DNA from 4 places in the Sporosarcina sp. P18a genome. Region 3 is predicted to be linked to each of the others. Evidence: riboswitches for the same ligand, from Rfam matches in the RefSeq annotation. Region 3 holds a riboswitch; each other region holds the start of a gene.
What was found. A riboswitch is a leader RNA that binds a small molecule or an ion and turns the genes downstream of it on or off. The one in region 3 is predicted to bind thiamine pyrophosphate.
Positions count from the first base shown of each region.

Region 1 (2,204 bases), on a different contig from region 3:
AATTCGCATAGTCTTCTTGCGAGCACTACATCGTCTGACGTATAAGGCAATACAATAAAGCCTTCCTCTAGCAGCATTTCAGTAGCGCGTAATGTCTCTACAGGATCTGGAAGCAATGAACGGCTGCATCCGATAATTTCCACTTTCACCATGTCACAAAGTCCTGATGCCTTTGCAAGACGTGCGATATGTACGGCTTCTTCTGCTGTACTTGCACCTGCAGTATTTGGAAGTAATGTATAGCGAGTTAAATCCAATTGCTCTAGAAAATTGGGCTGCGACGCTTCGAAAATATCCATGCGTCGTACTGCGAACGTGAGGATTTCTGCTTCTGATACTGCAACTGCCTGCTTTTGTATTTCAAATGAAGGATATTTCCCTGTGCCTAGTAATAACCGTGAAGAGAATTCTTTATCTGCAATTTTTAACATCTTCATCCGCCTCCTACAAAATGTATGATTTCAATTTGGTCTCGATCCATAATCGGTGCGTCATAGTGATCTTTTTGCAAAATCTCTTTATTTTTCTCCACAATCAAAATCCGATTACCCAGTCCCAAATGCTCAAGTAACTGTTGGATTGTTCCTACTTCCGGAACGACCGAATAGGTTTTTCCGTTCAAATCAATCATTTTCTTCATTAGATGCGCCTCCTATTCTATAACTTTGTAAGACTTTTAGTGAACGCATAGGGGATAATACAGCCACGCCTGCTACGCCGTTTCGTTGTAAATCAGGCAAGTGTTGCGGCTGAATTCCGCCGATTGCATACACGGGAATCGAACTACACGTTGCAATAGAAAACAATTCTTCCGTGCCGCGCGCTGGTAGGCCAGGCTTTGATTTCGTCTCGAAAACATGCCCGTACAAGAGCCAATCCGCGCCTTCCGTCGTAGCTTCCTTTGCTTCTTCCATTGAATGAATCGAGCAACCAAATTGTAGCTCGGGAAATTTCCGATGTGCATCCCGTAAAGACATGCCATAGCCAGTCAGCTGCACTTTCGTAAGGTTCAGCTCGATCGCTATGTTAGGTCTGGCATGTACAATGAGCTTGTCGAGTGGGAATCCACTATTCGCAAGACGCGTAATCAAGTCTGTCAGTTGTTCGTCTGTCTTGGACTTTTCACGCAAAATAATAGCATCTAGAAACGGCGCTGTCTGCTGCAAGTGTAGAGTCAGTTCATCAACCGAAAGACAGTCATCGGTCACGCCAAGTAACTTCATTCATTCCCCTCCAATAGAAAAAACCACTTCCCGAATCGGAAAGTGGTGGATGTGTCGACAGAAATATATACGGAACGACTCGCCACTTCCCTCCGCAGATACTAATCTGTTCAGGTAATAAGGGTTTCAGAGCCACACTCTTTTCTCAGTCCTTGTGAAGGATTCCCCTAATGGTCAAAATATTTGGTTTTCAGAACTAGCGTATCATGTACGTAGTGGAATGAAAAGAGTTTCTTTCATAATAGTAATAAAGCATCCAAATCGAGAATATCCACCGTTTTCATGCTGGACTGGCGAATCCAGCCCGACTCCTCGAATGCGCTAAGTTTTCGACTAATCGTTTCAGGTGTCGTCCCGAGGTGGGAGGCGAGATCTTTGCGACTCATCGGTAATTCGACTGTCAATTGTTGTTGTTCTTCTGATAAGTCGGCTAGATACAGTGCGATGCGCGTTTCTGCTGCTTCCATACCGATCCGCGCTGCCCGTTGTTCTGTTCGGGCGAGGCGAGAGGAGAACTCCTCTAACATCTTTAATGAGATCGCAGGATGTTTTTGTAGAAGTTGTTGCATTTGATCCCGTTGAATAATACATAATTCCACGGGTTCAAGTGTTTCTGCGTAGGCGTCATGAGGTTTGGCATTGAATAATGACAACTCACCTGTGAAATCTCCCGGTTCTAAAATTCGTACGAGTTGCTCTTTGCCGTTTTCTGAAAGGCGATATACTTTGATTCGTCCTTTATGCAAAATATATAAACCTTCGGAGCAGTCGCCTTCATTGTAAATAATTTTTCCACGTGGATGCGAAGTGTTTCGCGCGAGTCCTACTACGTGTTTCATCTGTTCAGTTTCCAAATGATTGAACAGCGGTACGAGCGATACACACATATTTTGATTCGTCGTATTATTGTGGGGCTGTTGACTCATTCACTTTCACCTCGCTTATAGTTCGATTGGCTGGTTTGTCACTAGTATAGCGTAT
Region 1 is NZ_PDYQ01000004.1:117,618-119,821, forward strand. It holds gene CSV75_RS12165 (thiazole synthase) at 1-437, opposite strand, end outside; gene thiS (sulfur carrier protein ThiS) at 434-631, opposite strand; gene CSV75_RS12175 (thiamine phosphate synthase) at 624-1,223, opposite strand; TPP riboswitch at 1,294-1,402, opposite strand; gene CSV75_RS12180 (Crp/Fnr family transcriptional regulator) at 1,460-2,149, opposite strand; gene CSV75_RS12185 (heavy metal translocating P-type ATPase) at 2,127-2,204, opposite strand, start outside.
Region 1: another riboswitch for thiamine pyrophosphate. It lies ahead of CSV75_RS12175 (thiamine phosphate synthase); the one in region 3 lies ahead of CSV75_RS08390 (ABC transporter ATP-binding protein).

Region 2 (2,204 bases), on a different contig from region 3:
AATAGCAAGAAAATCATTCCATCACTGCGCGTGAGCACATTGCTACTGAAGCCTTGCAGTGCCATATCACTCATCAACACCAACATGACAATACCTGCCAGTAAAGTGAACGGAATTTCTTTCCGAATGGTTTCGCTCTGTACTTTCAATGGAAACAGGAATGCTGCTATTCCGACCACGATGGTGATGTTGAAAATATTACTTCCCACTACGTTCCCCACTGCGACGTCTGCATTTCCACCCATCGCTGCAATAATACTGACCGTCGCTTCTGGTGAGCTAGTTCCGAGCGCTACAATGGTTAGCCCGATCAAAATAGGGGGAATTTGCAGTAGCCTTGCAATATTTGAAGAGCCATCTACGAAATAATCGGCTCCTTTTATTAATAATATAAATCCAATTATTAATAAAATATAGGACATTTATTGATTACCTCCTCCAAGGGAATGAAATTTCTAGTCGATAAAATATTTTGTCCAATTACTGCACATATGATGCGACTTGTTACATTCACAATGACCCATAACACCATAGGAATTTGATTTTATATACCCATAGGTTTCATTGTTCTCAATCGCTAATATTTTATACGACGTCAGCTCCACTACAACGATCTTTCCTTCTTTGTTTATCACTTTTGATTATCTCACGTCATCACTGCTAATGCATCCTTCAAGTCATACAAAGATATTCATTTCTCATTAGAATCTACTTTTTTGAGTTATGGAAATCAAAAGTATACTAACTCTTTAAAAACAGCTAATTATATGGTAGACTATTCCTGTTCACACAATTTAATACTATAACTAGGGGTGTCCAACGTTATTGGACTGAGATGGAATGATAGTACACGCATTCCGGACTCTTTGGACCTGATCTGGCTCGTACCAGCGTAGGGAAGTTTTCATTTTATCAGCGACGCGTATTTTTGCGTTTTGAAGACCAGGTCCTATCTACGGAACTGGTCTTTTTTGTTGCCGATTCCCTTTACTTGAATCGAGTCATGGTCAAACCTCAAAAGGAGACGATGACAAAATGCAAGAGAAGAAAGAAGAAATCTATATCCATGAATGCTTTCCAGCAAGTCGAAAGGTTTACGTACAAGGAAGTCGTCCAGACATACTTGTACCGATGCGCGAAATTGAGCTATCACCCACTGTAACTGATCAAGGCGAAATACCGAATGAACCTTTTCGTGTCTACGATACAAGCGGTAAATATACGGAAACTGGTTATACAGTTGATATTAAAAAAGGACTGCCGAACATCAAGAAGAACTGGATAGTAGAACGAAATGACGTGGAAGAATATGAAGGCAGACAAGTAAAGCCGCGGGATAACGGGTATCGTTCAATGGAACAAATGCAAAATGATGCAGAATTTCCATTGTTGAAACGCAAACCATTACGAGCAAAAAGTGGCATGAATGTTACACAAATGCATTATGCACGCAAAGGAATCATTACACCTGAGATGGAGTTCATTGCTATTCGTGAAAATATAACGCCAGAACTTGTACGGGATGAAGTCGCAAGGGGCCGAGCCATTATCCCGTCGAATATTAACCACCCTGAAGCGGAACCGATGATTATCGGCAGTAAATTCCATGTGAAAATTAATGCGAATATTGGTAATTCTGCTGTCTCTTCATCCATTGCTGAAGAAGTGGAAAAGATGACCTGGGCTACACGTTGGGGTGCAGATAATATCATGGATTTATCAACGGGAAAGAATATCCATACAACACGCGAATGGATTATCCGCAACTCGCCTGTCCCAGTGGGAACGGTTCCGTTATATCAAGCGTTGGAAAAAGTAAACGGCAAAGTGGAGGATCTCTCATGGGAAGTATTCCGTGACACTTTGATTGAGCAGGCCGAGCAAGGTGTCAGTTACTTTACAATCCATGCAGGTGTTCTACTTCGTTATATTCCCATGACGATTAATCGTGTGACTGGCATTGTCTCACGAGGTGGTTCTATTATGGCCCAGTGGTGTATGTTGCATCATACAGAAAGTTTCCTCTACACACACTTTGAAGATATATGTGAAATCATGAAACAATACGATATTGCTTTTTCATTAGGAGACGGATTACGTCCAGGATCTATCGCGGATGCCAATGACGAGGCGCAATTCGCTGAACTTGCAACACTTGGAGAACTAACGAAAATTGCTTGGTCCCATGATGTGCAAGTCATGGT
Region 2 is NZ_PDYQ01000001.1:600,635-602,838, reverse strand. It holds gene CSV75_RS03030 (calcium/sodium antiporter) at 1-422, opposite strand, end outside; TPP riboswitch at 799-916, shown strand; gene thiC (phosphomethylpyrimidine synthase ThiC) at 1,036-2,204, shown strand, end outside.
Region 2: another riboswitch for thiamine pyrophosphate. It lies ahead of thiC (phosphomethylpyrimidine synthase ThiC); the one in region 3 lies ahead of CSV75_RS08390 (ABC transporter ATP-binding protein).

Region 3 (2,204 bases):
AGAAGATATCTTTTGAAGATGCGCCCATTGTCCGCATTAATTCATGCAAGTTTTTATCCGAAGAGCGTAAGCCGTCGAAAACGCTGACGGTTATCGGGAAAAATGTGATCAGGACAGTGACCGCGACCTTACTCCAAATGCTGTAGCCGAACCACAAGACAAAAATCGGTGCGAGCGCAATGACAGGAATCGTTTGCGAAGCGATGAGAATAGGGTAAAACGCTTGCTCAATTGGCTTCTTGCTATACATCGCAATCGCCAATGTGGATCCGATGATGATCGAAATCGATAAGCCGATCAAAATAGTTAAAGCAGTCGGAGGTAAGTGGTGGATAAACAGCTCCGTTTTCAGCTCCCATAATCTGATCAGAATCGCTGAAGGGGACGGGAAGAGGAAGCTTTTGTCGTAAAGACGTGCTGCGATTTCCCATACGCCAAGTACGATTGCGACGAAAAATATCGACCAACTATACGAAGTCATTTTCTTCATAGCCGTTCCTCCGAACGAAGCTCGCTAATCAGTTGCTCTTTCAGTTCCATCAGTTCCGGTCGTGCCAAGTCCCGCGTCGTGCGTGGTCGGCTGAGAGGCACGATGACTTCGCGAATCGTCTGCACCGGTTTTTCAGCGAGTACAAAGATGCGATCGGATAGAAATAACGCTTCGTCGATATCATGCGTGATGAAGACGATGGTTTTATCGAGTTTCTGCCATTGATCGATGAGCCACTCTTGCATCGTCAGCCGCGTGATCGCATCCAGTGCGCTAAACGGCTCGTCCAATAATAAAATATTTGAGCCAGTCAGGATCGTTCGCAAAAAGGAAACACGTTGTCGCATCCCGCCGGATAAGTTTCCAGGGTAGGCGTTTTCTTCTCCTGCTAGTCCGAAGTCAGCTAGTAGTTGGATAATTTCATCGGAAGAAGGTTTGCGTCCTTGAAGCTCTACTGGTAATTGAACATTTTCTAGAATCGTTCGCCACGGCATGAGTAAGTCTTGCTGCGGCATATAGCCGACCTTGCCTAACCGCTCCATTGTCACTTCTCCATTTAATGAAATCTCTCCACTGTCAGGATTCTCAAGGCCAGTGACGAGTCGGAATAACGTGCTTTTACCATACCCGCTTGGTCCAATGATGCTAACGAACTCGCCTTCTTTAACGTGCCAGTCAACTTGATCGAAAATAACAGTTGGTTTCGAAGCTTTCGTTGCTTGATAATGAAAAGAGACATTCGTAAACTCTAAAACTTTATTCGTCATATTCTTACCACTTCTCATTTCTTCAAATAATTCACACAAAAAAACCACTTCTCTGTGCGAAGCGGTTGCATAGTACGGCCAAAATCCGTCATATGTCCACTTCCCTCCGCTAGCATTATCTAGTGCAGGTTCAAGGGTTAAGGCGAACGCCTTTCTCAGCAAAAGCACCCCTAGTGTTTATCCAACTCTTATCGTTACATAGTCTGAAAAGATAGTCAAGATAGTACTGGGGTAAATCCACATGACTAAAAAAGAGATAGACAGAGTTAGAGTATGAAATTTTTCAATTATGAGTTCGGTAAAATTAGTGGAGAAGTGATTGGGAGAGGGACTTAAACTAGTGGTAGCTACGATTAAGTAGATAAAGTAATAAAAAGCCACGTTTCTAAGAAAATAGAGCGTGGCTATTGTTCTTGATTAGTCAATACTTCTTCTAGTACTTCCGCTTTTAGAATACTTGTTACATACAATCTATTTTCTCTGTTAACGGGAAATGGGCTTGAATGGTATCATCCACTTGCTTTAACATCCCTGTATATGCTTCTTCATCAAGCCGTCCCACACTTCCAAATAGTAAATGATCCACAGGTTCAATTCCAGTGAAATCCCATATTCCAATGTCAGAAGTGAGTTTCAAAGCAGTGGTCATACCGATCTCATCATACACTTCATTGGGATGAGCATGCGTATTGATAATAAATCCTTTTTTACCTTTCAATAGCTTAATTGTCCCTTCTTCCCCAGAGGAATAAGCGAATCCATATGCAAATACTCGATCTACATACCCTTTAAGAATGGCTGGGAGACCCGTCCACCAAATGGGATAAATAAATGTAATTACGTCTGCTTCAGCAATAAATTCTTGCTCGATTTTTATATCTTCTGGAATAACACCTTGACTCATACTGATCAAATCCTCTGGTGTAAGGACTGGTTGAAAATTCAAC
Region 3 is NZ_PDYQ01000002.1:176,172-178,375, reverse strand. It holds gene CSV75_RS08395 (ABC transporter permease) at 1-481, opposite strand, end outside; gene CSV75_RS08390 (ABC transporter ATP-binding protein) at 487-1,257, opposite strand; TPP riboswitch at 1,342-1,439, opposite strand; gene CSV75_RS08385 (NAD(P)H-dependent oxidoreductase) at 1,718-2,204, opposite strand, start outside.

Region 4 (2,204 bases), on a different contig from region 3:
GGTATGGCTCATTCCACCACTATCACCCGCCGCTACCCATGTCTATCACAAACGGTTTGCCAATGACATTATAACTCCCAATTTCTTTTATCAAAAAGATCCCGAATAAACCAACGCCCCTGCACCATGTTATATGGTCTAGGGGCATTGGCTTATTGAACAGGTATTTCTTGAAAGTTAATGCGAATAAATTGACCCGTTTCAGCTGAATATGTGACAGTCACTATCACACCGAATTCTCGTTCTTCCTCTTTTAACCAAAGCTGAAACTTTTCCACACTCGTCACGTTCTTTGAGTCGGTTGCGATATGCAAATAATCCTTGATTTCTGCACGAGGATATTTGAGCATCGTTTGCTTGATCGCAAGCCTCGACCACTTAGCGTATGCCGGTACTTCTACCTTACTAAGAGTGGCAACCGGCGCCTCGCTAGTGCCCGTCGCGCTTGTCATTATCATCCCAAGCGCAAAGATTATTTTCGCAAAGATAGCACGCACCTCCTTTTGGAATAGCATGCGCTGTTTATATCCATTCAATTCTAATTAATAACATTCAACTTAAATAGTCGCACGTTTTTTTTATATTAATTTGTAATCATCTGTCCTTCATGCATACCGGGCCACATTTGCTTCGTGTAGGCCATGTCCCAGAACATATACTCATATCGAGTCGTATTAAGGAAGATCTCCTCTAACCTCACTAATTCTGATTCAGGCTTGCCTCCTGCAGTTTCATCCATTAATTCTAAGCACCAAGTAGCCAACTCGCCAAAGTCTTCCGATGAATACATGCGAATCCAGTCACCATACAATGGATGTTCCAGCGCACCAGGCAATTCCGAAAGCTCTTTGCCAATCTCCCAGTAGCTCCACGCACACGGCAATAATGCAGCGACAACTTCCGCTAGAGAGCCGTTTTGACTTACATGTAGCATATAGTGCGTGTACGCTAGAACAATTGGAGACGGCTGAGCATTCTCGAGCTCTTCCTCGGTAATGCCAAAGCGTGCTGCATATTGACGGTGAAGTTCCATTTCAGTGTGTAGTGTACCGTTAAGCAATGCAGCAAATTTACCCATCGTCTCTACATCCGTAGCCTTCATCGTGCCCACAGCAAACACTTTCGCGTAGTCAATTAAATACAAATAGTCTTGCACCATATAAAAACGAAACTTCTCCTGATCCAACAGACCATTTCCAATCTCCTGTACAAACGGGTGACTATGATTCTGTCTCCAAATCGGTAATGTCTTCTCTAATAAACGTTCTGTAAACTTCATGTATACTCTCCCCTTTTTCGTAATAAATGAAAAAGCCACTTCTTGACTAGAAGTGGCGGAGAGACATCACAGAGCACAGAAATAAGCTAAGTAACATCTGCACCACTTCCTTACGCCGGTATGAACCGGATCAAGTTAAAGGGTTAAAGCATATGCTTCTCTCAGCTCCACAGAGCACCCCTAGCGGTAACAACTATTTCATTTGTATATTCTATTGTAGACTTACTTTATCAGAAAGGTCAAACGAATTGAGATTACACGTAGCCTACATACAACACAGCAATTGGCAGCAGACCTTAAATTGGTCTTACTCAATCGAATACGTTTATTCCACAAACTTCACGCAGTGTCAGTTTGTTATTCTAGATGTTCTTTTAGCTTTTTCTCAACATCTTCTTCTATTTTTTTTACGCGCTCTTCTTCTAGTTTACGTCGTGGTTTAGGATGATACCATTCAATTTTCCCATTAATGAATGTACCTTTAAATTCTTCGCCTTGAATCTTCAATTTAAATGACTGAAGTGGTCGAGTTTGACTTCCGCTATTCGATTGTTCGATCTCAATATTATCCGCTTCATTTCGAATCCCTTGCTCGGATAAAAGTTCCAAAACTTTATCCTCTATAGCAATTACTTCCTCTTCGCCAACATCATGTTTGGGATGTGGATTAAGCCATTGAATTTTACCGTCATGATAGTCACCTTTATAATTACGACCTTCTAAGATGAGCTTAAACTGAATTCGCTCGTACTGCCTGTCTTCAAAAACTTTTTCTGCTTCAAAGTCATCTACCACAGGGAACACCTCCAAAAATAGTATAAAGCCTCTTTTTATAAAATGGCTCATCTTACGTTATCCATAACTACTAATTCAAGCCTTCTAGCCTGAAGTTTAATTACCCATCATTCCTGCTCACGTATAAATC
Region 4 is NZ_PDYQ01000003.1:97,178-99,381, forward strand. It holds gene CSV75_RS10080 (nitric oxide synthase oxygenase) at 1-109, shown strand, start outside; gene CSV75_RS10085 (DUF3889 domain-containing protein) at 153-515, opposite strand; gene tenA (thiaminase II) at 584-1,279, opposite strand; TPP riboswitch at 1,370-1,471, opposite strand; gene CSV75_RS10095 (YheE family protein) at 1,637-2,074, opposite strand.
Region 4: another riboswitch for thiamine pyrophosphate. It lies ahead of tenA (thiaminase II); the one in region 3 lies ahead of CSV75_RS08390 (ABC transporter ATP-binding protein).